Regions from separate parts of the Sinorhizobium prairiense genome, predicted to be linked through region 1. Evidence: predicted binding sites of a transcription regulator. Region 1 holds the regulator's gene; each other region holds the start of a gene.
The links. Region 1 encodes PhoB, which activates phosphate uptake and scavenging genes when phosphate is short. Its sites were predicted from a motif close to TGTCATNNANCTGTCAT; they were not measured.
Positions count from the first base shown of each region.

Region 2: a site for PhoB is predicted at 3,119-3,135, ahead of N0Q91_RS31135 (DUF1045 domain-containing protein). Genes of this name have one in related genera too.
Region 3: a site for PhoB is predicted at 4,680-4,696, ahead of N0Q91_RS14035 (inorganic phosphate transporter). Genes of this name have one in related genera too.

Region 1 is NZ_CP104131.1:2,626,972-2,637,690, reverse strand. It holds gene pstC (phosphate ABC transporter permease subunit PstC) at 1-1,346, shown strand, start outside; gene pstA (phosphate ABC transporter permease PstA) at 1,343-2,665, shown strand; gene pstB (phosphate ABC transporter ATP-binding protein PstB) at 2,679-3,494, shown strand; gene phoU (phosphate signaling complex protein PhoU) at 3,584-4,297, shown strand; gene phoB (phosphate regulon transcriptional regulator PhoB) at 4,408-5,091, shown strand; gene N0Q91_RS15390 (GcrA family cell cycle regulator) at 5,199-5,720, opposite strand; gene N0Q91_RS15385 (aspartate aminotransferase family protein) at 6,130-7,329, shown strand; gene argF (ornithine carbamoyltransferase) at 7,404-8,315, shown strand; gene N0Q91_RS15375 (hypothetical protein) at 8,460-8,675, shown strand; gene N0Q91_RS15370 (Hsp33 family molecular chaperone) at 8,672-9,664, shown strand; gene apaG (Co2+/Mg2+ efflux facilitator ApaG/CorD) at 9,692-10,084, opposite strand; gene N0Q91_RS15360 (CDP-alcohol phosphatidyltransferase family protein) at 10,195-10,719, shown strand, end outside.
Region 2 is NZ_CP104133.1:1,680,330-1,691,048, reverse strand. It holds gene N0Q91_RS31155 (MFS transporter) at 1-113, opposite strand, end outside; gene N0Q91_RS31150 (ArsR/SmtB family transcription factor) at 203-571, shown strand; gene phnN (phosphonate metabolism protein/1,5-bisphosphokinase (PRPP-forming) PhnN) at 599-1,183, opposite strand; gene N0Q91_RS31140 (alpha-D-ribose 1-methylphosphonate 5-triphosphate diphosphatase) at 1,180-2,319, opposite strand; gene N0Q91_RS31135 (DUF1045 domain-containing protein) at 2,321-3,028, opposite strand; gene phnE (phosphonate ABC transporter, permease protein PhnE) at 3,965-5,482, opposite strand; gene phnE (phosphonate ABC transporter, permease protein PhnE) at 5,492-6,454, opposite strand; gene phnD (phosphonate ABC transporter substrate-binding protein) at 6,628-7,533, opposite strand; gene phnC (phosphonate ABC transporter ATP-binding protein) at 7,623-8,462, opposite strand; gene N0Q91_RS31110 (ABC transporter ATP-binding protein) at 8,825-10,660, opposite strand; partial or broken gene N0Q91_RS31105 (aminotransferase class V-fold PLP-dependent enzyme) at 10,694-10,719, opposite strand, start outside.
Region 3 is NZ_CP104131.1:2,356,394-2,367,112, reverse strand. It holds gene N0Q91_RS14050 (DUF937 domain-containing protein) at 1-767, opposite strand, end outside; gene N0Q91_RS14045 (glutamate--cysteine ligase) at 907-2,280, opposite strand; gene N0Q91_RS14040 (16S rRNA (uracil(1498)-N(3))-methyltransferase) at 2,416-3,153, opposite strand; gene N0Q91_RS14035 (inorganic phosphate transporter) at 3,170-4,675, opposite strand; gene N0Q91_RS14030 (NUDIX hydrolase) at 4,858-5,364, opposite strand; partial or broken gene N0Q91_RS14025 (FadR/GntR family transcriptional regulator) at 5,638-6,428, opposite strand; gene N0Q91_RS14020 (DUF3422 family protein) at 6,643-7,911, shown strand; gene N0Q91_RS14015 (LysR family transcriptional regulator) at 7,913-8,809, opposite strand; gene N0Q91_RS14010 (FAD-binding oxidoreductase) at 9,009-10,448, shown strand; gene glcE (glycolate oxidase subunit GlcE) at 10,445-10,719, shown strand, end outside.

The DNA.
Region 1 (10,719 bases):
TCGCCATCTGGGCGATGCTGCCGGCTCTTCTTCTGCTTGCGGTATGGCTCGTCGCAGCTCCGATCTATGTCGATTACTCCGTTCGCTCGTCTCTTCCGGAACCGGTCCAGAACCAGGGGGCAGCCACCGTTCAGCTCGCGCTCGGTCAGGTCAAGTCCGTGGCCGCGGGCTTCGAACGCCTGAATGCGGGCGAGGTCGCTGCAATCGAGAACGGTTCGACCAACATGCGGGAAGCCCTGGCCGCCAAGGGCGTGGCGCTTGCCGGCGAGGGCGAGCCTTACATGATCCAGTCCGCCCAGCAGTTCAATGCGATGCGGCAATATAGCCGCTGGCTGATGAGCGCCGTCGTGCTGCTCGTTTCCGTTGCCGGCGGGCTCTACGCCATCCGCAATATCGACGTCCGTTTCCGTGCCCGCAATCGGGTGGAGCGCGTCATGCTCGGCTCGCTCATCTTCGCCTCTTCCATAGCCATTCTGACGACGGTCGGCATCGTCGCCTCGATGCTCTCGGAGGCGGGCCGCTTCTTCACCATGGTCTCGCCCTTCGAGTTCTTCTTCGGCACGGTCTGGGATCCGCGCTTCGCTGCGGCCGGAAGCGGCGGCGCCTCCGGCCAGTTCGGCCTGCTGCCGCTCCTTGCCGGCACCCTGTATATCGCCTTCGTGGCGATGCTTTTCGCGGTGCCGATCGGGCTTTTCGCCGCCATCTACATGGCCGAGTATGCGAGCCCGCGGCTGCGTTCCACAGCCAAGCCTCTTCTGGAGGTGCTCGCCGGCATCCCGACGATCGTCTACGGCTTCTTCGCGCTGGTCACCGTCGGGCCTTTCCTGCGCGACATCTCCGCGCAACTGAACGGTCTCGTCACCGGCAACTACCAGAACTTCATTCAGGCCCAGAGCGTCATCACCGCCGGCATCGTCATGGGCATCATGCTCATCCCGTTCGTTTCGTCGTTGTCCGACGACATCATCACCCAGGTGCCGCGGGCGCTGCGTGACGGTTCTCTCGGTCTCGGTGCGACGCGCTCGGAAACGGTGAAGAAGGTGATCCTGCCTGCAGCACTTCCCGGCATCGTCGGGGCGCTGCTTTTGACGGCCTCGCGCGCGGTGGGCGAGACGATGATCGTCGTGCTCGCTGCCGGCGTCGCGGCGCGCATGCAATTGAACCCCCTCGAGCCGATGACCACGGTGACGGTCAAGATCGTGAATCAGCTGACGGGCGACCTCGAGTTCACCTCGCCGCAGACGCTGGTCGCCTTTGCGCTCGGCATCACGCTCTTCGTCATCACGCTCGGCCTCAACATCTACGCGCTCTACATCGTGCGCAAATATCGGGAACAGTACGAATGACCGAATTTGCCTCCCCGACGGTAAGGGTCTCCACCCGACCTGCCGCAAGCCGACGCGATATCGGCATCAAGCGCCGCTATGCCGCGGAGCGCCGCTTCCGTGCCTTCGGAATCAGCGCCATCGCCATCGGTCTGTTCTTCCTCGCGGTTCTCCTCTGGAGCGTCGTTTCGAAGGGCTATACCGCCTTCCAGCAGACGACGATCACGTTGCCGATCGAGTTTTCCGAGAAGGTGATCGATCCGAAGAACGAACGGGCGTCCGATCCGAAGCGGCTCTATACCGCCAACTATCCGCTGCTCGTGCGGGAGGCTCTGGTCAAGCAGCTCGGCCTCGATCCGTCGAAGCGGCCGCTGGTGAAGCAGGCGACCGATATGGTCTCCGCCAGCGCCCGGACGCAACTGCGTGACATCGTCGTCGCCGATCCGTCGGTGATCGGCAGGACGGTTCCCGTCACGCTGCTTGCCGAGGCGAACATCGACTCCGCCTTCAAGGGCCAGATCGACCTGTCGGTCGACGAAGCCAAACGCAAGGTGAAGGATGCGCAGGTCGCGTGGATGAACCAGCTTGCCGAGGCCGGCGTGCTCAAGAAGAGCTTCAACACCGGCATCTTCACCTTCGGCGCATCGAGCCGGCCTGAAGCGGCGGGTGTCGGCGTGGCCCTTCTCGGCTCGCTCTACATGATGCTGATCGTGCTCGTGCTGTCGCTGCCGATCGGCGTCGCCGCCTCCATCTATCTCGAGGAGTTCGCGCCGAAAAACCGGCTGACGGACCTGATCGAGGTGAACATCAACAACCTGGCGGCCGTACCGTCCATTGTCTACGGCCTCCTCGGGCTTGCCGTCTTCATCAACTTCGCGGGCATGCCGCGCTCGGCAGCACTCGTCGGCGCCTTCGTGCTGACGCTGATGACGCTACCGACCATCATCATCGCTACCCGGGCGGCCCTGAAGGCAGTGCCGCCGTCGATCCGCTCCGCCGCACTCGGCCTGGGCGCATCGAAGATGCAGACCATCTTCCATCACGTGCTGCCGCTTGCCATGCCCGGCATCCTGACCGGCACGATCATTGGCCTCGCCCATGCGCTGGGCGAAACGGCGCCGCTGCTTCTGATCGGCATGGTCGCCTTCGTGGTCGACTTTCCGGGGTCGCCGCTGGAGCCATCCACGGCGCTGCCGGTGCAGATCTACATGTGGGCGAACGAGGCAGAACGTGCCTTCGTCGAGCGTACGTCCGGAGCGATCATCATTCTCCTGATCTTTCTCATCTTCATGAATCTCGGCGCAATTCTCTTGCGGCGTCGCTTTGAGCGTCGCTGGTAGTGGGGTAAGGACTATGAACATCATGTCGGAAGCTGCAGTCGAAAAGGCTCTTGAGCAGAAAATGAATACGGTGCCTTACAAGATGATCGGCAACGATGTGTCGGTCTATTACGGCGAAAAGCGTGCGCTCTTCGACGTCAACCTCAATATCCGCGAGAACACGGTCACGGCGCTGATCGGTCCGTCCGGTTGCGGCAAATCGACGTTTCTGCGCACTTTGAACCGCATGAACGACACGATCGAGAACTGCCGCGTCACGGGCAAGATCACGCTCGACGAGGACGATATCTACGATCCGTCGATCGACGTGGTGGAATTGCGTGCCCGCGTGGGCATGGTGTTCCAGAAACCCAATCCGTTCCCGAAGTCGATCTACGACAATGTCTCCTACGGCCCGCGCATCCATGGCCTGGCACGCACCAAGACCGAGCTCGACGAGGTCGTGGAAACGAGCCTTCAGAAGGCCGGGCTCTGGAACGAGGTGAAGGATCGGCTGCAGGAGCCGGGCACCGGGCTTTCCGGCGGCCAGCAGCAGCGCCTCTGCATCGCCCGCGCCGTTGCCGTCAGCCCGGAAGTCATTCTGATGGACGAGCCCTGCTCGGCGCTCGATCCCATCGCGACCGCGAAAGTCGAGGAACTCATCCACGAATTGCGTGCGAATTTCACGATCGTGATCGTCACCCACTCGATGCAGCAGGCGGCGCGCGTGTCGCAGCGCACGGCCATGTTCCATCTCGGCAATCTCGTCGAGGAGAACGATACCGATAAAATGTTCACCAACCCGGACGATCAGCGCACCCAGGACTACATCATGGGCCGCTTCGGCTGATGGCCGGAGAGGGGCGGCGCTTTTCCGTCCCTCCCGGTTAAGACCGAACGAGGCCCATTCAGAACAGCGCGTCCCCCGAGGAAACGAATATGTCTCACGCACACATCATGTCCGCCTTCGACGAAGAGTTGAAGTATCTCACGCGCCGCATCTCCGAGATGGGCGGTCTCGCCGAGCAGATGGTCGCGGACTCCGTCCGTGCGCTCGTCAATTCCGATCTCGCCCTGGCCCAGAAGGTGATTTCCGACGACACCATTCTGGACGACGCGGAACGGCAGATCGGCGAAAAGGCGATCGTCACTATTGCCAAACGCCAGCCCATGGCCTCGGATCTTCGGGAGATCATGGGTTCGATCCGCATCGCCGCGGACCTGGAGCGCGTGGGCGACCTCGGCAAGAACACCGCAAAGCGGGTGATTGCCGTGGCCGGTTCAGGCATACCGCGCAAGCTTGCGCGCGGCCTCGAACACCTGGCTGAGCTCGCGCTCGTTCAGTTGAAGGAAGTCCTGGACGTCTACGCGTCCCGTTCGCCGGAAAAGGCGAACAGCATTCGCGAACGCGATGAAGAGATCGATGCGATCTACACGTCCCTGTTCCGGGAACTGCTGACCTATATGATGGAAGATCCGCGCAACATCACGCCGTGCACGCATCTTCTTTTCTGCGCCAAGAACATCGAGCGTATCGGCGATCACGCGACCAATATCGCCGAAACGATCTACTATATGGCGACAGGCGCCCAGCCGCAGGGCGAACGGCCGAAGGACGACATGACGTCGACATTGGGTTCCGTGACGGACTGAGATCGCCCGGCATCCGGTGCCTATGCAGAATTGTTCTGGCCGCCTCGGCGCGGCCTACCACCGTGCGCGGCGGCATGACGGCTGTCGTGCGTAGGAAGGAGTCCTACTGAATGTTGCCGAAGATTGCCGTAGTCGAAGACGAGGAAGCCCTGAGCGTTCTCCTGCGCTACAATCTCGAGGCGGAAGGCTTCGAGGTCGATACGATCCTTCGCGGCGACGAGGCGGAGATCCGCCTGCAGGAGCGCCTGCCCGACCTTCTCATCCTCGATTGGATGTTGCCCGGGGTTTCCGGTATCGAGCTCTGCCGCAGGCTGCGCCAGCGGCCGGAAACGGAGCGTCTGCCGATCATCATGCTGACCGCGCGCGGCGAGGAAAGCGAGCGCGTGCGGGGCCTTGCCACCGGCGCCGACGATTACGTCGTCAAGCCCTTCTCGACGCCGGAACTGATGGCGAGGGTCAAGGCGATGCTCAGGCGCGCCAAGCCCGAGGTTCTGTCGACGCTCCTGCGCTGCGGCGATATCGAGCTCGACCGGGAGACGCACCGCGTCCACCGACGCAGTCGCGAAGTGCGCCTTGGCCCAACGGAGTTCCGGCTGCTGGAATTTCTAATGTCCTCACCGGGGCGCGTCTTCTCCCGTTCACAGCTCCTGGACGGTGTCTGGGGACACGACATCTATGTCGACGAACGGACCGTGGACGTTCATGTCGGGCGGCTGCGCAAGGCGCTGAACTTTTCCAACATGCCGGACGTCATCCGGACGGTGCGCGGCGCTGGCTATTCGCTGGAGAGCTGAGGCTGAAGGTCGCTGCCGCCCGTGCCGGCTTGCGGCACGGCAAAGAAAAAGGGGCCTTTCCGGCCCCGATTTTCGTCGTGCATCCAGAGCGGGATGAGCAAGGCGCCTCAGCGCATGCGCCGGCGCTCGGCAGAGGGCTGGTAGGCCAGCCGGGCATGGAAGGTGCAATAGGGAGAGGCTTCCGGGAAGTCGTTGCCGCAGAAGTGGAACTCTTCCTTGAGCGGGTCGCCGATCGGCCACTTGCAGGTGCGTTCGGTAAGCTCCGTGAGCTCCAGCCGCCGCGACATCGGCAGGACGATGTTCCTGTCGATCTGCAGCTCCTGGTCCATTTCCAGGTCGACTGCGAGCTCTTCCTTGAGCGCGGTCGCACCGGCCGTGCGGGTCACGGTGCGTGTTACGGAACGCGCAGCATAGTTCGGTGCGCGCGGGGCAGACGTCGCCCGTTTGGGCCGGGCTGCAGCGGTCGTGCTTCCGCCGGCCTTGGCGCGCCCGGGCAGGCTCAGCCGATGAACCTTTCCGATGACCGCGTTGCGGCTGACGCCGCCCAACTGCGCCGCGATCTGGCTGGCGCTCAGGCCCTCCGACCACAGCTTCTTCAGTTTCTCGACCCGCTCGTCAGTCCAGTTCATCTCTGCACTCCCCGTTCTCGGCGTTGGGATGGCGGAATCCGTCACCGCTCTCCGGGAAAAACCCGAAGATTCAACGCGATAATACTTTTGGTGACTAGGTCCGCCGCATGCGTCTAGTAATTGAATGTTAACCTACCGGCAGGGTGACTCCGTGGCAAGAGTCGCCGGAATCGCGCCGAATCGATTTCGCGGTTTTCCCCAACTTGCTGTCGGAGCGTTGCATTTTTGCAAGTCCCAGAGTGCGATTTTTTCGTGCTTCGGAATCGGCATCCGCAAAGCGCCTGCAAACCTTGGTTTTGTTGACATCGCGGTGCGAAATGGGAATAGTGCCTGTCGCCGCCGCAAGGCGGCATTTTTGATTTTTATCGGGCCGAATGGTCCGTGCCGCCGGAATGAAGGAGAGCTCGACATGGCCGCAACCACGCCGCTTTACGACACCTATCTGCGCGCGCCGTTGCGTTTCGAACGAGGTGAAGGCGTTTGGCTGATCGCCGAAGACGGCACGCGCTATCTCGATTTCGCTGCCGGTGTCGCCGTAAACTCGCTCGGCCATGCCCATCCTCATCTCGTCGAGGCGCTGAAGGCGCAGGCCGACAAGGTCTGGCATCTGTCCAATCTCTACGAGATTTCGGGGCAGGAAAGCCTTGCCCGGAGGCTGACCCAGGTGACCTTCGCCGATCGGGTGTTCTTCACCAATTCCGGTGCGGAAGCGCTCGAATGTGCGATCAAGACGGCGCGGCGCTATCACTTCGCCAAGGGGCACGTCGAGAAGTTCCACGTCATCACCTTCGAAGGTGCTTTCCACGGCCGCACGCTCGCAACGATCGCCGCCGGCGGACAGCAGAAATACATCGAGGGCTTCGGGCCGAAGGCGCCGGGCTTCTATCAGGTCCCCTTCGGCGATATCGCGGCGGTCAAGAACGCGATCAATGAAGAAACCGCGGCGATCCTCGTCGAGCCGATCCAGGGCGAGGGCGGCATTCGGCCGGCATCGAAGGAATTCATGCAGGGGCTGCGCGAACTTTGCGACGAGTTCGGCCTGCTTCTGATCCTCGACGAGGTCCAGTCCGGTGTCGGCCGGACCGGCAAGCTCTTCGCCCATGAATGGGCTGGCATCAAACCGGATATCATGGCCGTAGCCAAGGGCATCGGCGGCGGCTTCCCGCTCGGCGCTTGCCTTGCGACGGAAGCGGCGGCCGCCGGCATGGTGGCGGGCACGCACGGGTCGACCTATGGCGGCAACCCGCTCGCAATGGCGGTCGGAAATGCCGTGCTCGACGTCGTTCTCGCCGAAGGCTTCCTCGATCAGGTGCGCGAGGTTGCTCTCGTCTTCCGTCAGGGGCTCGCTTCGCTGAAGGATCGTTTTCCGGACGTGATCGAGGAAATCCGCGGCGACGGGCTGATGCTCGGCATCAAGGCCAAGGTGCCCTCCGCGGACCTTTTGAAGGCGATCCGCGCCGAGAAGCTGCTCGTCGTCCCGGCCGGCGAAAACGTGCTGCGCCTGTTGCCGCCGCTGATCACCACCCCCGCGGAGGCGCGCGAAGGACTGGCACGGCTCGAACGCGCCGCGGAGGCGGTGAGTGGCAAGAGCGGCAACGCCGCGGCTTGAATGCCCCGACGTTTCGGATCGATCCGGCCCGGGCGGGGCCGACAAACGGATTCTACGACAGGAAACAAGGCAGTATGACCAGACACTTCCTCGATCTCTCGGCCATGACGGCCACCGACCTCAGGACCATCATCGACGATGCCCGCGTCCGCAAGTCGGCGACCAAGGCAGGGACTGCCGAGAAGCCGCTTGCCGGCAAGATGCTCGCGATGATCTTCGAGAAGCCGTCCACCCGCACGCGTGTTTCCTTCGATGTCGGCATGCGCCAGCTCGGCGGCGAGACGCTGTTTCTGTCGGGTACGGAAATGCAGCTCGGCCGGGCGGAGACGATCGGCGATACGGCGAAGGTCCTGTCGCGCTATGTCGACGCGATCATGATCCGCACGACCGATCACCGCCGGCTTCTGGAAATGGCGGAGCATGCGACCGTGCCGGTCATCAACGGGCTCACCGACGATACGCACCCGTGCCAGATCATGGCCGATATCATGACTTTCGAGGAGCACCGGGGACCGGTCAAGGGCAAGACGATCGCCTGGACCGGCGACGGCAACAACGTGCTTCACTCGCTGATCGAAGGCTCGGCGCGCTTCGGCTACCGCATGAACATGGCCGTGCCGCTCGGCTCCGAACCGCATGACAAGTTCCTGAACTGGGCGCGCAACAACGGGGCCGAGATCCTGCTCAGCCACGAGGCGGAGCAGGCGGTTGCCGGCGCACACTGCGTCGTCACCGACACCTGGATCTCGATGAACCAGGAACATCGCGCCCGCGGTCACAACGTCTTCCAGCCCTACCAGGTCAACGGCGCACTGATGAAGCATGCAGCGCCCGACGCGCTGTTCATGCATTGCCTGCCGGCGCACCGCGGCGAGGAAGTGACCGATGAGGTCATCGACGGCCCGCAGTCGGTGGTCTTCGACGAAGCCGAGAACCGGCTGCACGCGCAGAAATCGATCCTCGCCTGGTGCATGGGCGCGGTGTGACGGCTGAAGGCGTTCTCTTGAAATCTGGACGGTGCAACACGATTTAGAGCGGTGAGCGGGGCCTTCCGATCATCAAATCGGCCAGTCGCCCCACGCCGGCTATCCTGCGCTTGGCGCCCTGCGGGGTGCTTTAAGGCAGAGCAAATGCCGGCGGAGAAATTCGTCCATGACGGGATCAAATGGAATGGCGGGCGGTTGTACCGGTGCGCGCCGGTGCACTCGATGCAAGCCGTGTCGGAAATCAAAAGAAACGAGCGGTTTCCATCCGCATCCCGCATGCAGTTTTTGGAATGGGTCATGGCCACATCCCGGATTGAATCGATCCGCGTGACCATGGTCGAGGCAAGGAGCAAGCGATGACAGAAACAGCGCCGGGACTTGGCGAGTTCGATTTTGCCGGTGACGATCACGTCGTGCCCTTTCAGGTCGAGGGACTCGACGTGCGCGGCCGCGCCGTCCAGCTTGGTCCGATGCTCGATGCCATTCTCGAGCGGCACGGTTACCCGCTTCCTGTCGCGCGGCTTGTCGCCGAAACAGTGGTGTTGACGGTCCTGCTCGGCACGTCTCTGAAATTCGAAGGCAAGCTGATCGTTCAGACACAGGGCGATGGACCGGTCGATCTTGTGGTTGCGGATTTCTCGACGCCGGACCGCGTCCGCGCCTATGCGCGCTATGATGAGGAGGCGCTTGCCGACGCCGAAAAGAGCGGGCGCGTCCAGCCTCATGAATTGTTGGGCAACGGCGTCCTCGCCTTCACGATCGACCAGGGTGCGCACACGCAGCGCTACCAGGGCATCGTCGCGCTTGACGGGGCGACGCTCGAGGACATCGCCGGTGCCTATTTCCGCCAGTCGGAGCAGATACCGACCAGGGTGCGCCTCGCCGTTGCCGAGCTTCTCGACAAGGACGAGAACGGCAAGCCGCGGCACCGCTGGCGCGCCGGCGGCATGGTCGCGCAGTTCCTGCCCGACGCGCCGGACAGGATGCGCCAGGCGGATCTGCCGGGCGGCGACGGTGACGAAGGCCACGAGGATTTCTTCGACGAGGACGACCTCTGGGCGGAAGCCAAGGTGATGGTCGAGACGATCGACACCGATGAACTCACCGATCCGACGGTCGGTACCGAGCGATTGCTGTACCGTCTGTTCCATGAGCGCGGCGTGCGCGTCTATGAGCCGCAGGCGGTCTACGATCGCTGCAGCTGCTCGCGCGAGAAGATCAAGGACGTTCTGGTGGGGCTCGGTAACGAGGATATCGAAGCCAGCGTCGAGGACGGCCTGGTCAAGGTGACCTGCGAGTTCTGCTCGACGACCTACCGCTTCGAGGCGAGCGAAGTCCGCCCGCAATAGCGCAGCCGCGCTGAATTGCGCGCTGAATCAATTAAGCGTGCGGACGAGGCCCGGTGAATCGAGCGAGAAGGCGGGAATGGCGACATCGAAAGTCTCCCCGCCTTCCGCCTCCATGCTGTAATGGCCGAACATCACGCCGGAGGGCGTATCCAGCGGGCAGCCGGAGGAGTATTCGTAGGTATCGCCGGGGTTGAGCAGCGGCTGCTCGCCGATCACGCCGGGGCCGCTCACCTCGTCCACCTGACCGTTCTCGTCGGTGATGTGCCAGTAGCGGGTCATCAGCCGGACCGCGCGCCCGGAATGGTTCGCTATGATGATGCGATAGCCCCAGACATAGCGGCTGTCGTCGGGATCCGACTGTTCTTCCAGGTAGTACGGCTCGACCGTCACTTCGATGTCGCGTGTCAGCGCGCGGTACATGTGCAACACCCTATTTCAAATCCGTACGCGTATTCTACAGCAATATGGTTTCGTCAAGAATAACGGCGAGATTGTGCGAGTGGTATCAAATTTCCCAGGAGGCAGCGGCAATGCTTGACGGCGTGCTTCGCAGGCGGCTCGATCCGGTTCTGGACAGGTTCGGCGCCGCACTGGCCGGCCGCGGGGTCAGTGCCGATGCCGTCACCATCCTCGGCCTTTGCCTTGGCCTTGCGGCAGCCCTGCTCATCGGTCTCGGCGCTTACCTGCCCGCCGCCGCTCTGATCCTTGTGAGCCGGCTCTGCGACGGCCTCGACGGAGCCGTCGCCCGCGCGAGCCGGAAAACGGATTTCGGCGGCTTTCTCGACATCGTTCTCGATTTCACCTTTTACGGGGCCGTCCCACTCGGTTTCATCATCGCAGATCCGGCCGCGAACGGTCTTGCCGGCGGATTTCTGCTCTTCGCCTTCTATGTCAACGGCGCGAGCTTCCTCGCCTATGCCGTGATGGCCGAGAAGCGCGGCCTGACGACCGAGGTGCGCGGTGCGAAGTCGCTCTACTTCACGACGGGGCTCGCAGAGGCCACGGAGACGATCGTCTTTTTTCTGCTGTCGTGCCTGTTGCCCGGGTGGTTCCCC
Region 2 (10,719 bases), on a different replicon from region 1:
GGAATGGTCGTGTGCGTATCGGCAGCGATCGACGGCAGAAGGCTGGAAAAGACGAAGCCGACCGTGCTCATCGTGAAAGAGCCAACGGCGAGCCAGATGATGCGCCTGTCCATCGGGAGACCTCGCTTGTTCAAAAGATATTGAACTATTGAACTTGGTTGCTCGCCGTGTCAATATGCCGAGACTGCTAATTGTTGATCCAATGACCCTACCGCATCCCACCGCCGACCAGATCACTCTGTCCAATGTCCTCGCGGCCCTCGGCGATCCGACGCGCCTGGCGATCGTGGGCTATCTCGCCCGCCGCGACGGACGGCCGACCATGTGCCTGAACTTCACGGATTTCGGCTCCAAGACCAATATCAGCTATCATCTGGCCAAGCTGCGCGAGGCGGGCATCACGCGTACCGAGGTCTCCGGCACCAGCCGGTTGATCACGCTGCGGCGGGACGATCTCGACATCCGCTTTCCCGGCTTCCTCGATTCCATTATCGCCGCCGCGGTGGACCTGCCCATGGTCAAGAAGATCGAGGATGCAGAGGAAGCTTTGGCACAGGGCGAGGCGCGATAAAGGGTTACCTAACCGCTCGCCGCTTCTTCAGGCAGGGTGATGGCTCTTGGCCGCGTGGCGCTCGACCAGCGCGACGAATTGCCGGCCGGCCACATCAAGCCTGCCGCTGTTGTCGATGACCGTTACGTCGGGATCGGCGATGACGTCGGGTGCCTGCCGCGTCAGGCGGCGCAGCACGTCTTCCTCGCTCTCGCGGCCGCGCTCGGCCAGCCGCTTCGCCAGCACCGGCGGCTCGGCGGTGATCACCGCAACGGCAATCGTACCGAACGCCTGACGAATGGCCGGGAGGGCGGCACGGCTGCCGTTTACGATCGCGGTCATGCCTCTGGCGATCTTTTCGGCGATCTCCGCCGGGATGCCGTAGCTCAACCCATGCGCCTGCCACGAAACGGCGAAAGCGCCGCTCCGGCTCATCTCCTCGAATTCGGCGTCGGACACGCTTTCGTGCACCTCGCCGCCTGCATCCGACGGCCGTGTGATCGCCCGCCGGACGAAGAGAATATCGGGCCGCTGCGCGAAATGGCGGGCGGCAAAACCCATGACGCTGTCTTTGCCCGCACCGCTAGGACCGACGACGACGATGAGCGTTCCGGATCCCCGATCGGCGGTCATGCGACACGCCGTCCTTCGCGCCAGACCGAGCGGACGACCGGTATTCCCTCCGGCCGGCGGACGCGCGCGATGTCGGCGCGGAGCCCAACGGCGATCCGGCCGCGATCTTCGAGCCCGACAGTGCGCGCCGGCGTTGCCGTCACCATCGCGATGGCCTGGGGGAGGTCGATCGAGTCGACCTCATCTGCCAGAATGAACGGCGCATGGATGAGGCTGAAAGGCACGTAATCCGAAGAAAGCACGTCGAGAACGCCGCGCTCGGCGAGATCGCGCGCGGCGATGTTGCCGGAATGCGATTTGCCGCGCACGATATTGGGCGCCCCCATCAATACGCTGAGACCGGCGCGATGGGAGGCTTCGGCCGCCTCGAAGCTCGTCGGGAACTCCGCGAGCCGGATGCCGTAGCCGATCAACTCGTCCACATGCTCGAGCGTCGCATCATCATGGCTGGCGACCGTAATGCCCCGCTCGGCGCAGGCTTTCGCGAGCGCGATGCGATGAGGGGTCGCATAGCGCGCCGATAGCGCTTGCTGGCGGTCGATGAACGCGGCAAAGGCTTCGTCGGTAAGGCCGCGTTTGACTTTGTAGTAGATTATGTACTGGTCCATGGTCTGGAACTGCCGCTGCCCGGGAGCGTGGTCCATCAGCGAAACCAGACGAACCTGGGGATCGTTCCGGAAATCCTCATAGTGCTCCAGCACGTCGGCGGTCGACACTTCGCAGCGCAGGTGGATCAGGTGATCGGCCCGCAAACGGCCCTCCTGCTTGGCCTGGGCGAGCGCATCGGCCATGCTGCGCATCTCGCCCTTCGGAAAGCCGCTGTCCTCGTCCGAGCCCAGGCGCAGACAATCGAAGACAGTGGTGATGCCGGAGGTGACGACCTGGGCGTCATGAGCCTGGATCGCCGCGATCTTCAGCCAGCGAACCCCGGGGCGCGGAGAATAGTGCGCCTCGAGATGGTCGGTGTGCAGTTCGACGAGCCCGGGCAGCAGGTAGTCACCCTCGAAATCTTCGCCCGTGGCGCTCGCCCCTTCGGAGATGTCGGCGATCCTGCCGTCGCGGATCAGCACCGAACCGTCGAGGACCCGGTCCTCCAGAACGATGCGGGCGTTGGTCAAAACCTGTTCTTTGGGCATGTCATGCAATCTTTCGTTCGGATGCGCCGCCAAGCGGCAGCAGGGAATGGACGGTGAAAGGAGCGCCGCGGCGCTCTTCGGCGAAAAGGGCAATCGTCGAGACGGCAAGCGGCTTGCCGATGAATTCGGCGAAGACCGTTTCGAGCGCCTTTCTCATGGGCCGCTGCATGTCTTCCGGCACCGGCCCAGTCAGCGTCAGATGGAACTGGAACTCCTCGAAGACGTATGGGTAGCCCCATGCCGCCAGGTACTCGCGCTGACGCTGCGTAAGCCTGTCCGGATTGCGGCGGGCGAGATCGGCTTCCGAAAGCGGCGCCCGGAATGGCTCGAAACGGCGAACCGCCTGCTCCGCAAGACGCTGCAGAGGCGGGCAAGGATTGGCCGAGACGAGCGCGAAGAAGGGGCCGATCTGATGCAAGGCGATCTCCGGCACTTCAAAAGGCTCGATCTCCGCGGCGAACTCGTCAAAAGCAGCGATCAAGTCGGCTTCACCACGGCCGGAGGTAAGCTCGAACGGTGCTTTCAGGGTCCCGTGGAAGCCGTAACGGCGGGGCTCGGCCGTCAATGCCATCTGCTCTTCACGTCCTACTGCCGGATTTTCCGGGCAGTCCAGGGCGCCGCCGGTGAACGCGTCGCGTCCCAGCCAACGGGAAGCGGTCTGCGACAGCCGGTCATCGGACGGCGGCGCGAAGTAGATTGCATAGCGCACGGGTTCACACTTTCTTCATCAGTCGCTTCGACGCAGTTGCCCCGAGTCGACGGTTCGCGGGATCGAATGCGCAGCTAGCCGATTTGCATGACAACATCATGATGACATCGGCCCAGAACGCAAATCGGTTGGGAGCGGGATGGATTTGTTTGCAGCTTCGCCTGTTCCCGCGCCAGTGATCGGAATCAGTCATCATTATCCGAATCGGCCGGTCCGTTTCTAGACCACGATGATTTTAGGTCGGATCAACCTGAAATCATGAGGGGGCGGAAAACCGCACACACTTTTCCTCATCATCCCCGGTTCCTCATTCCTGTGCTTGTCACAGGAATCCAGCCAGACCAAGTCCTTGGGCTGGAAAGGCTCTTCCGCGCCGCAGACGCGGCGCTGCTGGATCCCTGTGACGAGCACAGGGAAGAGGGCGGAGAGGGTGTGAGGCGGCGCGGCAGGTCCCGGGTCACGCCCGTGTACAGCGTTTCGCTTCGCTTCGATAATGTAGGCGTAACCTTAGATTGCGTGACAGGTCGACCATTCCCTAGCATATTCGCAATCGAAAGTTGCAGTAGCCGCACATCCCCGGTTCCTCATTCCTGTGCTTGTCACAGGAATCCAGCCAGACCAAGTCCTTGGGCTGAAAGAACTCTTCCGCGCCGCAGACGCGGCGCTGCTGGATCCCTGTGACGGGCACAGGGTGAGGTAAAGGAGAGGTTGCAGTCCTCAGATACGTTTCCTACAGCGCCGCGCGTCTTATGAGACGATCTGCTGCATGTTTTTGTCCATTGATCGGCTACGACCAATCGAACCATGCAGTGGCGCACCGTCGGTACTCAAGGAATTCAAGCGCATCGCCATGCGCCGACAAGACCGGCCAGAGCTTCAACGCCATTATCCATCTCGCAGCAGCCGCCATAAACTCGAAATGAATCTCAACGCGCGCTAGCGTGTACGGCCCATGAGACGCGATCGGCAAAGATTGGAAATGCTGTCGAAAACGAAGACGACCATCAAGATCAGCAGCACCATATAGGCGACATTTTCCCAATCCGAATTTGTGCGCATCGCCTCCCACAGCTTCAGGCCGATCCCGCCGGCGCCGACGGCGCCGATAATGGTGGCCGAACGCGTGTTCGACTCCCAGAAGTAGAGAGCCTGGCTGGCAAAGATCGGCAGGACCTGCGGCAGCACGCCGAAGCGCTGCACGGCGACCGGCGCGGCGCCGACCGATTTGACGCCCTCACGCTGCTTGTCGTCGATGTTCTCGAGGGCTTCGGAGTAGAGCTTGCCGAGCGTGCCCGTGTCGGTGAAGAAGATCGCCGAGATGCCCGCGAGCGGTCCAGGCCCGAAGGCGCGCGTGAAGAACAGCGCCCAGATGAACATGTCGACCGACCGCAGGAAGTCGAAGAAGCGCTTCACGAACTGATTGGTGAGTCGGCTCGGCGTGATGTTGCGCGCCGCGAGGAAGCAAAGCGGGAAGGCAATGAAGGAGGCGAAGAGCGTTCCGACGAAAGCCATGACGATCGTCTGCAGGAGCTTGGTCCAAACATCCAGATGCTGCCATTCCGCATTGTAGAGGATGTTGTTCCAGGCAAGCGAGAGGTTTGAGCGCGCCGGATCGATCCGTTCTCCGGAGACGATCAAGGAGGCAACGTCGCTGTAGGACTTCCCGAAAAAGGGCGAGTTGGTGTCGAAGAGGAAATTCACCCAGCCGAAGAAGCGATTGCGGATGGAGACCTCGTCGCCCTCCACCTGGGCCCAGCCGGTGGCGCCGAAGGACAGCGTCACCTTCTCGCCCGGACGTTTCTGGACGGCCCAGGAGGGAAGGGCACCTTCAGGCGTGACAGTGTCGGCGCCGTCGACCTTCAGTCGGAGCGTTTCGCCGGCATGCGTGACCGTGACGAGCTTTTCGGCAACTTCGATGCGGGTCGAGCTATCGAAGTTCACCACGGCGTGCGTGACGACTTCCTCGGTGCGGGTCGTGACGGCCTCTTCCTGCGGCGTCTCGTTCGTATCGCCGCCGCGCGCCGCGTTCGGCGCCATAAAGCTGAAAGAGGAGGCGGTCTTCGGCTTCGGGGCCTGCGTCGGGGCCGTCGACGTTTCAACGGTGCGCGTGACCGTTTGCTTTTCGAGCGTGACCCATTCCGGGCTCGGATTGTCTCCAAGCGGCGAATTGCGTCCGTATGAGATGCTCATCGTTCCATCGGGCGCGACGGCGATCTCCGGCCGGACTTCGTAGGAAACCCAATCGGCGAGGTAGATGCCGGCAATTCCCCAATTGGCGTTGGCGAGCACGTGCCCGATCGAGAAGAACCACCAGCTGAAGATCATGTAAAGAACGACGCCTGCCGTTATCAATGCCTTGCTGCGCCGCTTGGCGGCCGACGACTGCAGAAGATGCGGGTGGCGCGCGGCGATAGCTTCCATTTCGCGCGCGTCGAGGTTGGTCGAGGCAATCATGAGGCGGTCCTATTGCGCAAGCTGAAAGGCCTGGTCGCCGACGAGGCGGCGGCGAAGCCAGGCGGAGAACTGATCGACTGCGAAGATCGTGGCGAAGAGCAGGAGGACGATCGCGAGCGTCTTTGCTTCATGGCCCTGGCCGATCGACAGGCGCAGGAGTTCGCCGATGCCGCCCCCGCCGACGGCGCCGATGATCGTCGAGGCGCGCACGTTGATTTCGAGCCGGAGCAGAAAATAGCTGGTGAAGTTGGGCAGCACCTGGGGGACCATGCCGAACCAGACCCGCTCGATCCAGTTGGCGCCGACGGCACGCAGACCTTCCTCCGGTTTCATGTCGGCATTCTCGACCACTTCGAAGAACAGCTTGCCGAGCGCGCCGATCGTGTGGATCGAGACCGCAGCGATGGCGGGAATAGGCCCAAGCGAAAGGATTGCCAGGAAAAAGCCGGCGATGACGACTTCCGGGAAGGCGCGCAGGATTTCCATCAGCCGGCGCACGATGCCCCTGATCCAGGGATTGGGCATCAGATTTCGCGCGGCGAGGAAGCACAGGATGAAGCCGAAGAACACGCCGATAACCGTCGAAAAGATGGCGATGTTCACGGTCTCCAGCATCTTGTGCACATACTCCGGAATGTAGATGCTCTCGGTCAGGTAGAGGCGCCCATCCGGGTAATTGTATTTGAAGCTGCCGTCGTCATAGGGTGAAGGCAGATCGAAGAGGGCGCGAACGATCTCTATCGGATCGCGCGGCATGAGATGGCCGACGAAATCGAAGAAGTGCGGCAGCCGGTCGAAGAACTTGCCCGCGTTCGACTCGTTCGCGAACCAGAGCGAACTGACAAGCGTCAACGCGAGAAATGCGAGACCGAGCCAGGTATAGAGACGCCGGCGATTGTTGAGCTCCTGCCAGTGACGCTCGATAAGCGCGCCGTTCTCGCTGAGGTGTCGTGTTGACACGGAAGTGGCCATTGGGTTTCCGGCCAGGGGCCGGCCTCTAGAGCGCTTCCGGGAAGAGGAAGTGCGTCGTTTCAAAAAGTAGGATCGCTTGATCGGGACGATCCGGGAGCGGGCGGCTGCGGCTGCCCCGATAGTCGAACGCCGGCCGCGGCTTGGCGGCCGGCGCAGGATGATGCGTTCGGCAATCAGCCGCCGATCGTCGCCTTGCGGGCGTCGATGATCGGCTTGTAGAAATCGCTGTTGACCTCGACGAAACCGGTGAAGTCGCCGCCCTGGATGGCGGAGAAGCAGGCGGCGTCGGTCTTCGGCAGATCCATCATGAATTGCTTGAACTTGGCCTTCATCTCGTCGTTCAATGCGGAACGCACGACGATCGGGCCGTTCGGGATCAGCGGCGACTTCCACAGTTCGACGAGGTCGTTCATGTCGACGATACCCTTGTCGACCATCTTGCGCAGGTTGCCCGAGGTGTAGCCGTCCTTGAACTCGCCGACGCCCGAGCCGAAGGTCGTACCGGCATCGAAGGTGCCCTTAACGACTTCAAGCACGAGGTTCTCGTGGCCGCCGCCGAAGCCGGTTTCACCGAAATATTCCTTGATCGGCGCGCCGATCGCTTCCGGCAGCGTGACGAGGGGAACGAGATAACCGGAGGTCGAGTCCGGATCGGCGAAGCCGAGCTTCTTGCCCTTCAGGTCTTCGAGCTTTGTAATGCCGGAGTCCTTGCGGGCGACCATGATCGAATGATAGCCCGTGGAGCCGTCGGTCTGGACGGTCGTCAGGATCGGTTCGACGGCGTCAGCCTTGGCGAGATAGATCTTGGCATAGCCGGAGGCGCCGAGTTCGGCGTAATCGAGCGTGCCGCCGAGGAGGCCCTGGATCACGCCGTCATAGTCCGCCGCCGGAAAGAGGGAGACCTTCTCGACGCCGATGGCTGCCGGGAGCTGATCGACGAGGCACTGGTAGTTGCGCAGGCGGTCGGCTTCGTTTTCGCCGCCGATGATGCCGACGCGGAATTCCTTCAGGTCTTCGGCCTGTGCGTGGCCGACGAGGGCGAAAAGCGCGACCGCGCTCAGAAGAGCTTTTTTAAGCATTGGGTTCGTTCTCCCGTTTCCCGGACGCGCCGGGTCTTTCTCGGTTTCGAAAAGGCGCCCTTGACGCGGGCATTCGATCGCGGCGGACCTTAAGGGCCGGCCAATGCCAGCGGCTTCAAGCCGGCCGATGCTGTTTCCTGCGGTGCTTCCGCGGGGATGTTGATGCTGGTCGAGGTCATCGACTCCTCGATCGCCGTTTCCGCGCCGTAGATCGCCGCGACCGCGGCGGCGGTCAGATCCTTCGGCTGTCCGTCGAAGACGACCTGACCATGCGCCATGCCGATAATCCGCTCGCAATAGTTCCGCGCGGTATCGAGCGTATGCAGGTTGGTAATCACGGTGATGCCGTCGCGCTCGTTGATGTCGCGCAGCGCGTCCATCACGATCTTGGCGTTGAGCGGGTCGAGCGACGCGATCGGCTCATCGGCGAGCAGCATCTTCGGCTGCTGCATCAGCGCGCGGGCGATTGCGACGCGCTGCTGTTGTCCACCCGAGAGCGTGCCGGCCGGCTGAAGGGCGGTCTGTTCGATCCCCAGACGCTCCAGTGCACCGATCGCCATGATGCGCTCTTCGCGGCTGAACATGTTGAGGACGCTCAGTACGGTGGATCGATGGTTGAGCCGCCCAAGGAGAACATTGGTCAGCACGTCGAGGCGAGGCACCAGATTGAACTGCTGGAAGATCATGGCGCAGTCGCGCTGCCACTCGCGCAGGGCCGCGCCCCTGATCGAGGAGACCTGTACCCCGGCGAATTCGATCGAGCCGGAGGAGGGGTCCACCAGACGGTTTATCATGCGCAGGAGTGTCGACTTGCCGGCGCCGGAGCGGCCGATAATGCCAACCATCTGGCCCTGTGGAATGTCGAAGGTAACCGAGCTGACGGCTGTCTTCTTGCCGAACTGGCGGGTTACGTTCTTCAACTGAAACATTGGCAGCTTCCTCTTTCGGGGAGACCGATCATCGGTATGACCCTGCCATATCCGCGCTTCATGAAGGCGCAGTGTCAGTTTCGTGTAGGTTCTGTAACAGTGCACGGGTGCGGTTCATGAATCTCGAACGCACCGGCCGAAGTCATCGTGACAGGTGACATCCGTCACCCCCGCAGCCTGCAGCGCAGGTCGGCTTCCAGCCGCGGATCGAACGGCAGCGGAAGCGCGGAATGGTCGGTGCCGAAGCCGTAGCTTTCCGACGTGCAGCAAAGGTCCTCATTCGAACTCCGAGCTGGGCACGTCATAGACGAAGCCTCGGGAAACAGCCTGATGCGAGGAGAGGGCCAATCATCGCGTCGAGATCACGCGGCGACAAAGTGCCCCGGCGAAACCTCGTGGTACTGGATTGGTACAGTCTTGTAATCGACCGGACGGATCGGGCTTTTTATCTCTTCATTGCTGATAAGGCCCTTTCCCCGGCGGCGATCCGGGTCGGGGACCGGCACCGCGGAAATCAGTTTCTTCGTATAAGCGTGCTGCGGATTGCCGAAGACCGCAGCGCGAGGGCCGACCTCAACGATTTCACCAAGGTACATGACTGCAACGCGATGGCTGACGCGCTCGACGACGGCCATATCGTGGGAAATGAAGAGGAAAGCAAGATTGAGGCTCTGTTGCAGATCCAGCAGCAGATTGATCACCTGCGCCTTGATCGAAACGTCGAGAGCCGAGACGCTCTCGTCGGCGACGATCACCTTCGGATCGAGCGCCAGCGCCCGGGCGATACAGATGCGCTGACGCTGGCCTCCGGAAAACTCATGCGGGTAGCGCGAAGCCATGTCGGCTGTCAGTCCGACCTTGACCAGGAGATCGGCCACCAGATCACGTGCCTGTTTGGCGGTTCCCATCTCGTGTTCGAGATAGGGTTCGGCGATTGCAGCACCTATCCGCATGCGTGGGTTGAGGCTCGCGAAGGGATCCTGGAAGATCATCTGGACGGTCTTGCGCATCTCGCGCATTCCGCTTGCATCAAGCGTCAAGATCTCGGTTCCATCCACCAGAACGGAGCCGGCCTGCGGCTCGATCAGGCGCATAATCGCACGACCGGTCGTCGACTTGCCGCAACCGGATTCACCGACCAGAGATAGAGTCTCGCCGGCATGCAGGTCGAAGGAAACGTTTTCGACCGCATGGACGCGGCCACTCAAGCGGCTGAACAGGCCGGAATGGATGTCGAAATGCTTAGTGAGGTTCCTGACTTCGAGCACCGGGCGTTTCCCGAGTGCAACCGTATCTGCCGTCTCGACCGGAATATCGGAGAGCCCGGTCGCCGTATCGACGACAGGAAAGCGCATGGGCCGATCCCTGCCGCCCATCGAGCCAAGGACAGGAACGGCGGACAGAAGCGCACGCGTATACGGGTGTCTGGCGCGGAAGAAGATATCGCTCGTTGGGCCTGATTCCACCTGCTCGCCGCGATACATTACCACCGTCCGGTCGGCAATTTCGGCAACGACGCCCATATCGTGCGTGATGAAGAGCACGGAGGTTCCCTCTTCCTCCTGCAGCGTTTTGATGAGATCGAGAATCTGTCCCTGGATGGTGACGTCAAGTGCTGTCGTCGGCTCGTCGGCAATCAGCAGCTTTGGTCGTGAGGCAAGTGCCATGGCAATCATTACGCGCTGGCGCATACCACCCGAAAACCGGTGCGGATATTCATCGAAACGGGAGGCGGCGGATGGAATGCGCACCTTTTCCAACAACCGGATGGTCTCGGCCCTGGCGTCCCGCTTGCCCATCTGCGAGTGGCAGAGAAGCGCTTCGGAGATCTGGTCGCCGATAGTGAAGAGCGGATTGAGGCTTGTCATAGGTTCCTGAAAGATCATCGCAACATCGTTTCCGCGCACCTGCCGCATCGTGGTCTCAGGCAGTTGCAGAATATCGCGGCCGTCGAGCACGACCCTTCCCGCGATATGGCTGGTATCGGCCGGGAGCAGTCGCATGATCGACAGCGAGGTGACGCTCTTGCCGGAGCCGGATTCTCCGACGATCGCCACGGTCTCGCCAGGGGCCACCGTGAACGACATATCCCGCACAACGGACCTCCACTCCCCGTCGACGATGAACGACGTCGTCAGGTTCTCCACGGACAAAATCGGCGGCACGGGTTCTGTTTGTAAGGCGGGGAGGGTTGCCATGTCGGGATCCTTCTTCGGTTTAAGCCGTCGGGTTCAATCCGGCCAGCGCAGTGCGCCAT
Region 3 (10,719 bases), 270 kb from region 1:
TTCTGCATCTCCAGCCCGCTGTCGAAGAGACTGTTCATCGCCTGCGAAAACTGGGCGAAGGCCGGGTTATCGGCCGGCGCTTTCTGCGCCGTGTCGGCGCCCCGCATCATCTCCGCATAGGCCTTGAAGAACGGATTGTCGGCGAAAAGGTCGGCTGCTTTCGGCTTATCCCCGGCCTTGCCCGTTTCTCCCGCCTTGCCCATGCCGAAGAAGCCCTGCATCGCCTGGGTGAAAGGATTGTCGAAGGGGTTGGACTGCGGTTCGGGCTTTTTGGCGAGGCCTGTCGCCTCCATCCATTGCTGCATCAGCGTCATCATCGGATTGTCGGCGAGCCCACCACTCATCTGCCCCGTGGTCTGTTTGAAGAGCCCGCCCATCAGCGTACTCGCCATCACCGGCAGCATCTGCTTGTAGATCTCCTGGCCGATCCCCGTCATCTGTGCCGCCTGCGCCGCGATCGCACGCGACATTTCCTTCGAGCCGAAAAGCTGGCCGAGAATGCCGTTGCCATCCGCGACACCCTGGGGTGTGAATGCCTGGCTCATGTCTTCGAAATACCGGGCGTAATTGCCGGTCGAGAGCGCCGTCAGCAGCGCGCCGAAGTCGTAGGGGTTCGTCGTGTTGTACTTGAAGCCGGTGGAAAACGCGGGCATCAGCGCGGCCGTGGCTTTCGCCATCTGCTCCTGCGCGAGCCCGAATTGTTTCGCCATCAGTTCGATGGCGTGGCCGTTCTGCGCCTGCGCGAACATGTCAAAAAGCGGTGCCATTGGCGTTCCTTCCCGGGACGAGCGACGCATGTCCTTGCACTATAACGGGAATTGGAGGGCTGGAAACCGCTTTTTCTGAAGCGCCGGACAGGGGCGGAAGGAGCATGTCGGCTGCGCTCCGTCGGGGTAGAGGGTCCGCTCAGTATTGGTAGTCGGCGAAAACCGGTTCGACCGATTCGTTCCAGCGGCCGTGATAGAGCGAGAGCATGTCCTCCGCGAGCGTCGCCTTCTTCGCCAGCACTTCGTCAAGCGGTGCCAGGAACTGGCTTTCGTCGATGCCGTCGCCGTTCAGCCGGTTGCGGCGCTTGAGACCGCTGCGCGAAATGGCGAGAACCTCGCGCGCGACATCGAAAAGCGACCTCGACCGGAATTCGGCCGCGAGCGCCTTTGCGGGCACGGCATCTCTGAGTGCCAGGACCTCTTCGTAACCCCAATCGCGGGTCAATTCCTCGGCCGCCGACAGGGCCTCGTCATCGTAGAGCAGGCCGACCCAGAACGCCGGCAGGGCGCAGATCCGCCGCCAGGGGCCGCCGTCTGCCCCGCGCATTTCCAGAAAACGCTTCAGACGGACGTCGGGAAAAGAAGTCGACAGATGATTGGTCCAGTCGCCCATCGTCGGCTGCCACTCGGCGATTTCGCCCTTCAGCGCCCCGTTCATGAACTGACGGAAGGTGACATGGGTGCAGTCATGGTAATGCCCGTCGCGGACGACGAAATACATGGGGACGTCGAGCGCCCATTCCACATAGTCGCTGAAGCCGAAGTCCGGCTTGAAGGCCGTCGGCAACAGGCCCGAGCGCCGGTTGTCGGTATCGCGCCAGATGTCGCCCCGCCAGGAAAGCAGCCCGTTCGGCTTGCCTTCGGTGAAGGGGGAGCTCGCAAAGAGGGCGGTGGCGAGCGGCTGCAGCTTCAGGGAGACCTGCATCTTCCGCCGCATGTCCTCTTCCGAGGAGAAGTCGAGGTTAACCTGGATCGTACAGGTGCGATACATCATGTCGAGGCCCTTGCTGCCCACCTTGGGCATGTAGCGCGTCATGATGGCGTAGCGCGATTTCGGCATGCGCGGCGTCTCGGCGAAGCTCCATTTCGGACTGCCGCCGATGCCGAGGAAACGGATGCCGAGCGGTTCGGCGATTTCCCGAAGCACGGCAAGGTGCTGGTTGGATTCCTTGCAGGTCTGATGGAGGTTCTCGAGCGGTGCGCCGGAAAGCTCGAATTGCCCGCCCGGCTCGAGCGAAATCGCTCCATTGCCCGAGGGCTCGGCAAGGCCGATGACATTCCCCTCGTCCACGATCGGCTCCCAGCCGTTCCTTTCGGCCATACCGTTCAGGAGCGCCTGGATGCTGGCCTCGCCGAAATAGGGCACCGGGCTGTTGTCCGCCTTGAAGAAGGCGAACTTCTCATGTTCGGTGCCGATCCGGAACTTTTCCTTCGGCTTCGATCCGGATGCCAGATAGGCGGTCAGTTCAGCGACAGAGGTAACCGGCGTCTGGTCGGTAGTGTCTCGGGCCATATTCGTCTTCTTTGCCTGGGCGGCTCCTGCGGGGTCAGCAGGATCGGATGGAGTGCTTGAACCGTAATCAAGTGCGGCGCAAGTCAATTTCTTTCAAGATGCCCTCAAAAAAACTAGGAGCAAGCGGATGACGCATCATCGCCAGTCGCCGAGCGTCGCCTGAATGACGGCCATCGCAGCCACTGCCGCGGTGTCGGCGCGCAGGATGCGCGGCCCGAGAGGGATCGCCGTCACGAAGTCACGGCTCCGCAGCAGATCCCGCTCCGTCTCCGAAAAGCCGCCCTCCGGTCCGATCAGGAGCGCCAGCCGGCGTTCGGCAATTCCCTCGAGGATGGGCAGTGGATTCTGGCTGTCGTTTCCCTCGTCGCAGAAGACGATGCGCCGGTCGCGCGGCCAGTCCATGAGAAGCTCCTCGAGCTTGCGGGGTTCTTCGACTGCCGGGATGCCGAGCACGCCGCATTGCTCCGCCGCTTCGATGACGTTGGCGCGAACGCGTTCGAGGCTGCCGATCTTTCCCTGGACATGCTGGGTCATGACCGGCTGCAGCACGCCGGCGCCCATCTCCACCGCCTTCTGCACGAGATAATCGAGCCGCCCTACCTTGAGAGGCGCAAACAGGTAGACGAGATCGCAAGGGGCGGGCTGAGGGCGCGTCTGTTCGACCGCGACGAGAACCGCCTGCTTGCGCGAAGGCATGGCTATCTCCGCCCGCCATTCGCCGTCCCGGCCGTTGAAGACCAGAAGCGATGCGCCTTCACCCAGGCGCAGGACGTTGATGAGATAGTTGAACTGCTCCCTGGTGGCTTCATGTTTCGCTCCGGCGTGGAGCGGGTTCTCGATGAACAGTCGCTGCATGCGAAAATTGGCGCGCATCGATATCGGGTACCTTCTAGAGAAACAGACCGGAGAGGACGAGATAGAGAAAGGCCGAGAGCAGCGCCGACACGGGAACCGTGATGACCCAGGCGGCGACGATGGTCAGGAAGTGGGAGCGCCGCACCAGGCGCCGGCGGCGCACTTCCGCAAAGTTCGTCTCGCCCTTTTCCATGAATTCGGTCTGGCCCGTCTTGCGCCGGACATATTCGAGCCGCCGTTGCGAGTGACGCGTGTACCACTCGCGAAAGAAGCCGACGCCGAACACGGCGCCGACCGCCGTGTGGGTGGAACTGATCGGCAGGCCGAGAGCCGAGGCAAGCAGAACCGTCACGGCGGTTGCAAGCGCCACGCAGAAGGCGCGCATAGGGTTGAGACGCGTGATTTCCTCGCCGACGACGCGGATCAGCAGCGGACCGTAGAGCAGAAGACCCACCGAAATGCCGAGTGCGCCGATGAGGAGTACCCAGAAGGGGGCCTCCGAATCCGCGGTCGAGATCACGCCGTCGACAGCCGAGACGATCGCCGACAGCGGGCCGATGGCGTTCGATACGTCGTTTGCGCCATGGGCGAAGGAGAGCAGGGCGGCCGAGAAGATGAGCGGCAGGCGGAACAGCTTGCGAAGCGACTGGTTGCGGTTTTCGAGACCTTCCGACTGGCGGTGGATCCAAGGCCTCGACACGATATAGCAAGCGATCCCGGCCAGTCCGCCGATCGCCAGGCCGGTCGGAAGCGGAACAGAAGCCAGATGGTCGATTGCAAAGACCGCGACATAGGCCGTGAACGAACCGGCAGTGACGCCGAGGACGACAGGCATCCAGCGCCGGGCGGCCGAGATCTTGTCATCGCGGTAGATGACGAACTCCTTCAGGAAGGCGAGGAAGAGTGCGGCAATGATCCCGCCGAGCACGGGCGAAATCGTCCAGCTCGCTGTGATGCCGGCGATCGCCCACCACTTGACGCTGGAAAGCCCGGCGGCGGCGACCCCTGCGCCGATAATGCCGCCGATGAGCGAATGCGTCGTCGAAACGGGCGCACGCGAGTAGGTCGCGATATTGATCCAGATCGCCGATGAGATAAGCGCCGAGAGCATCACCCAGACCAGCCCTTCGGCGCCGACCACCTGCGTGCCGTCGATGATCCCGGCCTCTACGGTCAGCGTGACCTTACGGCCGGCGATCAGCGCTCCGGCTATCTCGAACACCGCCGCAATCCCCAGCGCCACGGGCATCGATATCGCCTTTGCGCCGACCGCCGCTCCGACGTTGTTGGTGACGTCGTTGGCGCCGATGTTCATCGCCATGTAGCCCGCGACCGCCGCTGCTGCAACCACCACGGCCGCACCGGAGGCGCCGGTGAAATAGCTCGCCGCGAAACCCATGCTGAGGATCAGGAAGAGAGCGGCAAGTCCGGGAGCAGCCAATCTGCGCATGACGTGATGCGACGCTTCCTCGGCAAGGCTGAACTTGTCGAGATCCTTGTCGAGCGTCAGCTTTTCGAGGCGCGGTCGCGGCTTGGCCAATGGCTGTTCTCCAACTGTAATATTCGCCAGTAGCGGCACAAACGGGCGTATTCAAGAGGAATTGACGAGGGGGGCGAGGGGGTGCGGCCGGGGCGTTACCCGATCCGGCATGTCGCAGCCTGCGGCGAGCTTGCGCGTTCGACCAGTCGTCGTGGCGGATGCCGTGGGCTTCCGCCTCGCCGTCAGTTGCTGGAGGCTTTCGGCCGCTGCTCCGGGTCGGGGCCGAGGCGTTTGCCGAAATCGAGGATAAGCTCTTTCAGCGAAGGCTCTGCAACGCGCTTTGCCGCCTCACGATAGTCGACCCATTCCAGCCGCCTGCTGCCCTTCTCCGGGAAGTTCTTGCAGAAATCCTCGACTTCGAGCGCATGCACCTGCACCTTGCAGGAGATCTCCAGGCCGTGGTCCATCCGCTTCTGATAGACGTAGGCGCCGATGGCGGCCCTCTGCACCTTGCCCTTCACCCCGGCTTCCTCATAGGCCTCGCGCTCGGCGACCTCGTGTGCCTGCTTGCCCTGCATCGGCCACCCCTTGGGGATGACCCACCGGCCGGTGTCGCGGCTGGTGATCACCAGGATTTCCAGCGCATTCGTCTTCCTGGCAAGCCGATAGCACAGCGCCGCATACTGCATTCGCGCCGGGCGACGCAGCATGAGTTGCACATCAGAAGCGAGCCGGTGCAGAAAGTTCAAGATTCCCGATACTCCTCAACGAATCAGTGGTTAGCGCGCGCGACCCGAGTATGAACCGTCGCATGCCGCTGTAAATGCGTTCGTCAAACGCGCCGCATTCATTCGGATTCACGCTCTTCCTTTTCGGGACTATGCATCACCCAGCTAACGCAAAGCGCGGAGTCGCGGTTCCGACCGAACCACTGTCCCATGACCATATTTAGGAAATCGGCTGGAATTTTACCACGGGGCACTCGCCATCCGTACTTTTGCGCTTGTCGGGCGCGCGACGGGTCAGGAACCCGCGCGATCGCGCTGCTGCAGGCGCAGGCGGGCAATGCGCACCCACTCTCCGCTGCGCTCGGCCTCGCGCGCTGCCGTGGCGACGAAATCGATGTGGCTCTGCGCGGCCGCCTTGGCGGCTTGCGGATCGCCGACCATGATCGCCGCATAGATCGCCTCGTGCTGCGCGAGAAGCTGGTCGCGTGCGCCGGGCGCGTCGAAGACGGAATTGCGGTGGAAGAAGATGCCTTGGGTCAGCAGCCTGTAACAGGCCCTGAGGGTGTGAAGCAGGATGATATTATGAGCGCTTTCGCCGATGGCATTGTGCAGTTCGATATCGGCTTCGAGTTCTTCGGCGAAGTTGCCGCTCTCGTGTGCGGCGCGCATGCGTTTGATGACGCGGGTAAGAATGTCGCGGTCGAAGTCGGTTGCGCGGGTCGCCGCCAGCTCCGCCGTCAAGCCTTCGAGTTCGCGCCGGTATTCGAGATAGTCCTGGGTCGCCTTGTGGTGGCGTCCGATGAGCTCGATCAGGGGTTTGGAAAAGATCTGGCCGACCACGTCGGCGACGAACGTGCCGCCGCCATGCCGGCTTTCGACGAGACCGCGCGCCTCCAACTCCTTGAGCGCCTCACGCAGGATCGGCCGCGACACGTCGAAGCGCCTGGAGAGTTCTCGCTCGCCCGGCAAGCGATCGCCGTCGCGTAACACCCCTCGAGGATCAGAAGCTCGATCTGCTGCACCACCTCGTCGGCCGTCCGGCTATGGCTGATACGGGCATAAAGGTCGTCCTGGTCTTCGGTCACGGCCACGTCTCCCGGAGCGCCAAGGGCATTGTGCACAGGTGTCGCCGGCCTCCGCTTCCATTCGGCAATCTAACAGGACCCATCAAGTGGTCAAATTGATTGTCCACTCTGCCGGTGTTGACAAAGATCGAACTGCGTCAAAGCGCCCTGTTCTTTTTACCTTATCCGTTGATAAGAAGGTGATGATGAACGCGTGAGGGGGAAGAAGCGCTTCATGCCAAAGGGCAGTTTTGCATTTCCGGTGGCGCCCATGCGCGCCCAGGCGCTCGGCGAGGTCCATTCACGGCCCTATGCACTGGTCACGACTCCGCGCGTCATCTTTCAACTCGCCTTCATGACGGAGGGCGGGTCGATCGTCGATCACGCCGTGATGTCCGAGTTGTCGCGCTCGCGCGGCATCGCCCCGCCCGGTCGCGACGCCAATCACCACGCGATCCCCTGGGGACAGGGAACGCTGCGCTGGGAGCGGCACACGGAATTCTCCACCTATTTCTGGGACGCGCCCGCGCCGGAAAGCTTCGGCGGCGAGGTGCCGATCCATCCGTTCGGCGACGGTTTTTCGCCCCCGGGCTCGCTGATTTCCGGAGTTCGTCTGGAAATTCGTCCCGATACGCCGGAGACCCGCGAGGCGATCGCGGCTTTCGATCCCACGAGCCTCTGTTACAGCGAAACCAAGAATGGCCAGGCGGTGCTCCTGACCGACTTTCGCCAGAACGGCGACGGGCTGACCCAGGTGCTGGTCATCGATCGCGGCATGACGGAGGCGGGAACCGGCGCCCTGGTGCAGCGCCTGCTCGACATCGAGACCTACCGCACGCTTGCCATTCTCGGCCTGCCGCTTGCACAGTCGCTGTCGCCGGAGATCCGCCGCACCGAGGACGGCCTGACGGCGGTGACGCAGCGCATGAAGGAAAACGTCCGCGAGGAGGCTGACGAGATGCTGGCGGAGATCACCCGCCTTGCCGCCGATCTCGAAGCGGGTGCCGCCCTCAGCCTCTATCGCTTCGGCGCCAGCCGCGCCTATTACGGCATTGTCCAGGAACGCATCCGCACGCTTTCCGAGACGCCGGTGCCCGGTTACGAGACCATCGGCACCTTCCTCGAGCGCAGGCTGGCGCCGGCAATGCGCACCTGTCAGTCGGTCGAGGAGCGGCAGGCGAATCTCTCGCGCAAGCTCGCCCGCGCTACGGCTCTCCTGAGAAGCTGGATCGACGTCGAACTGGAACGGCAGAACAGCGCCCTGTTGAATTCGATGGATCGCCGCGCCAAGCTGCAATTGCGCCTGCAACAGACCGTCGAAGGATTGTCGGTGGCGGCGATTTCCTATTATGTCGTCGGGCTCTTCGGCTACCTCGCCAAGGCCGTCAGTCATGAAATACCCGTTGATCCCGGTCTCCTGACGGGCCTCGCCGTTCCCTTCGCGGTCGCCGGGGTCTGGCTGGTGGTGCGGCGCATTCGCCGCCATCACGACGAGCACGGATAGACTATCGCTCCCAGTAGGGCACCGGGCCGTAGAGTGCGGCGAGATAGTCGATGAACTGCCTGACCTTGGCCGGCAGGAATTGCCGGCTTGGATAGACCGCCGAAAGCGTCAGCTTGTGCGATCCTTCCCATTGCGGCAGCACCTGAACCAGGCGCCCCTCCCGAAGTTCCCTGCCGATGTCCCAGGTGGACCGCAGGGCGATGCCGGCACCGGCAATCACCGCTTCGCGGATGATTTCCGACGAGTTGGTGACGAGCGGTCCCTCCGGCCGATAGGAGAGGCTGCCGTCAGGCCCCTCCAGCTTCCAGTTGTCGTTGTTGTGCGCCGGCAGACAGATGTGATGCGCGAGTTCGCCGATCTCCGTCGGCGCTCCATGACGGGCGACATAGCTCGGCGCCGCGCAGAGAAGCCGGCGCACCGGCGCGAGCTTGCGGGCGACGAGGCTCGAATCGCTGAGTTCGCCTATTCGGATGGCGAGGTCGAAACCTTCTGCGACGATGTCGGTGAAGTCGTCGGTCAGCACGATGTGCAGCTTCAGGTCGGGATGGTCCTTCATGAAACCGGTCAGATGCGGTGCGATGTGCATGCGGCCGAAGGAGGTCGGCGCGGAAATGCGCAGCGTCCCCTGGACCTGGGACGAGCGGCCCGAAGCATAGGCCTCCGCTTCCTCCAGCCCGGCGAGAATGCCGAGAACGCGGTCATAGAAACCCTGGCCGGCCTCCGTCAGCGAAATCTGCCGCGTCGTGCGCTGCAGGAGCCGCGTGCCCAGCCTGTCTTCGAGCCGCTTGATACGTTTGGAAATCACGGCTGCGGAAAAACCGAGCGCGCGTCCCGCCGCCGACATGCTGCCGGTCGACACCACCCGCGCGAAAATCTCGAGATCGCCTAGATTCGTCATCAATCCTGATCATTGTTTCCAAAGGCGAAAAGATCATTAACATTTGCCGGGTGTCCGTCCAGCCCTGTAAAAGGTTAGAGCGGGATGCGCTGAGGTCATTGCTTGTGTATGTCCTCGTCTCAAGTCCGCCGCACACTTTTGGGCGACATGCATTAGTGGTAAGCAAAAAATACCACTTTGCTGTGAATGGGAGGCGCTCATGCCGGAGACGATCGGCTTTCTTAAGCCAAGGCAGGCCGTCCTCGACCGTCGGCGGGAAATCGTCGCCGATCTTGCCGATCTGTTGCCGGAAGGCGGCCTCATCAGCGACGAGCGCGGCCTCAAGCCCTTCGAGACGGATGCGTTTATCGCTTATCGGCGGATGCCGCTCGCGGTCGTCCTTCCTCAGACGACGGAGCAGGTGGCCGCGGTGCTCAAATATTGCAGCCGCTACGGCATTCCGATCGTGCCGCGGGGCGCCGGCACCTCGCTCTCCGGCGGCGCCATTCCTCAGGAGGACGCGATCGTCGTCGGTCTGTCGAAGATGTCGCGCATCCTGGATATCGATCTGTTCAACCGCACGGCGACGGTTCAGGCGGGCGTGACCAATCTCAATATTTCCGATGCAGTTTCGGCCGACGGCTTCTTCTATGCGCCGGATCCGAGTTCGCAGCTCGCCTGCACCATAGGCGGGAACATCGGGATGAATTCCGGCGGCGCGCACTGTCTGAAGTACGGGGTTACGACCAACAACCTTCTGGGTGTCAAGATGGTGCTTTTCGACGGCACCGTGATCGAACTCGGCGGCAAGGCGCTCGACGCGCCGGGATACGACCTGCTTGGGCTCGTCTGCGGTTCGGAGGGGCAGCTCGGCATCATCACGGAAGCGACGGTGCGGCTGATTGCGAAGCCCGAGGGAGCGCGGCCCGTCCTCTTCGGGTTTGCCTCCTCCGAGTCCGCCGGCAGCTGCGTCGCCGATATCATCGGATCGGGCATCATCCCCGTCGCAATCGAATTCATGGACAAGCCGGCGATCGAGATCTGCGAGGCTTTCGCCCAGGCCGGCTATCCCCTCGACGTCGAAGCATTGCTGATCGTCGAAGTGGAAGGTTCCGAGGCCGAAATGGATGCCATGCTCGCCGGCATCATCGAGATCGCCCGCCGCCACGGCGTGATGACGATCAAGGAATCGCAATCGGCTCTGGAAGCGGCACTGATCTGGAAGGGGCGTAAGTCGGCCTTCGGCGCAACCGGCCGGATTGCCGATTATATCTGCATGGACGGAACGGTGCCGCTGAGCCAGCTCTCTCATGTGTTGAGGCGGACCGGCGAGATCGTCGCCGGCTACGGCCTGCGCGTTGCGAATGTCTTCCATGCCGGCGACGGCAACATGCATCCGCTGATCCTCTACAACATCAATGATCCGGAGGAAGCTGCCCGCGCGGAAGCTGCCGGCAATGACATACTGAAGCTCTGTGTCGAGGCGGGCGGCTGCCTGACCGGGGAACACGGCGTCGGCATCGAGAAACGCGATCTGATGCTGCACCAGTACAGCAGGGCCGATCTCGGCCAGCAGATGGCGGCGCGCGCCGCCTTCGATCCGCAATGGCTTATGAACCCGTCGAAGGTTTTTCCGCTCGAAGGGCGGCCCGCGGCATGATCGTCCATTTCGAGCCGGCAAGCGAGGAGGGGATCGCGTCCGTCGTGCGGTCCGCGGCGGCCGAGCGCGTCACGCTCGCCGTAGTCGGCGGCGGCACGCGCGCAGGTCTCGGCAATCCCACGCGTGCTGACAGAACGCTCTCGACCAGGCGCCTTTCCGGCATCGTCACCTATGACCCGGCCGAGATGACCATGAGTGCGCTTGCCGGAACGCCGCTCGCCGAAGTCGAGGCGGCACTGCACGCCAAGGGCCAGATGCTCTCCTTCGAACC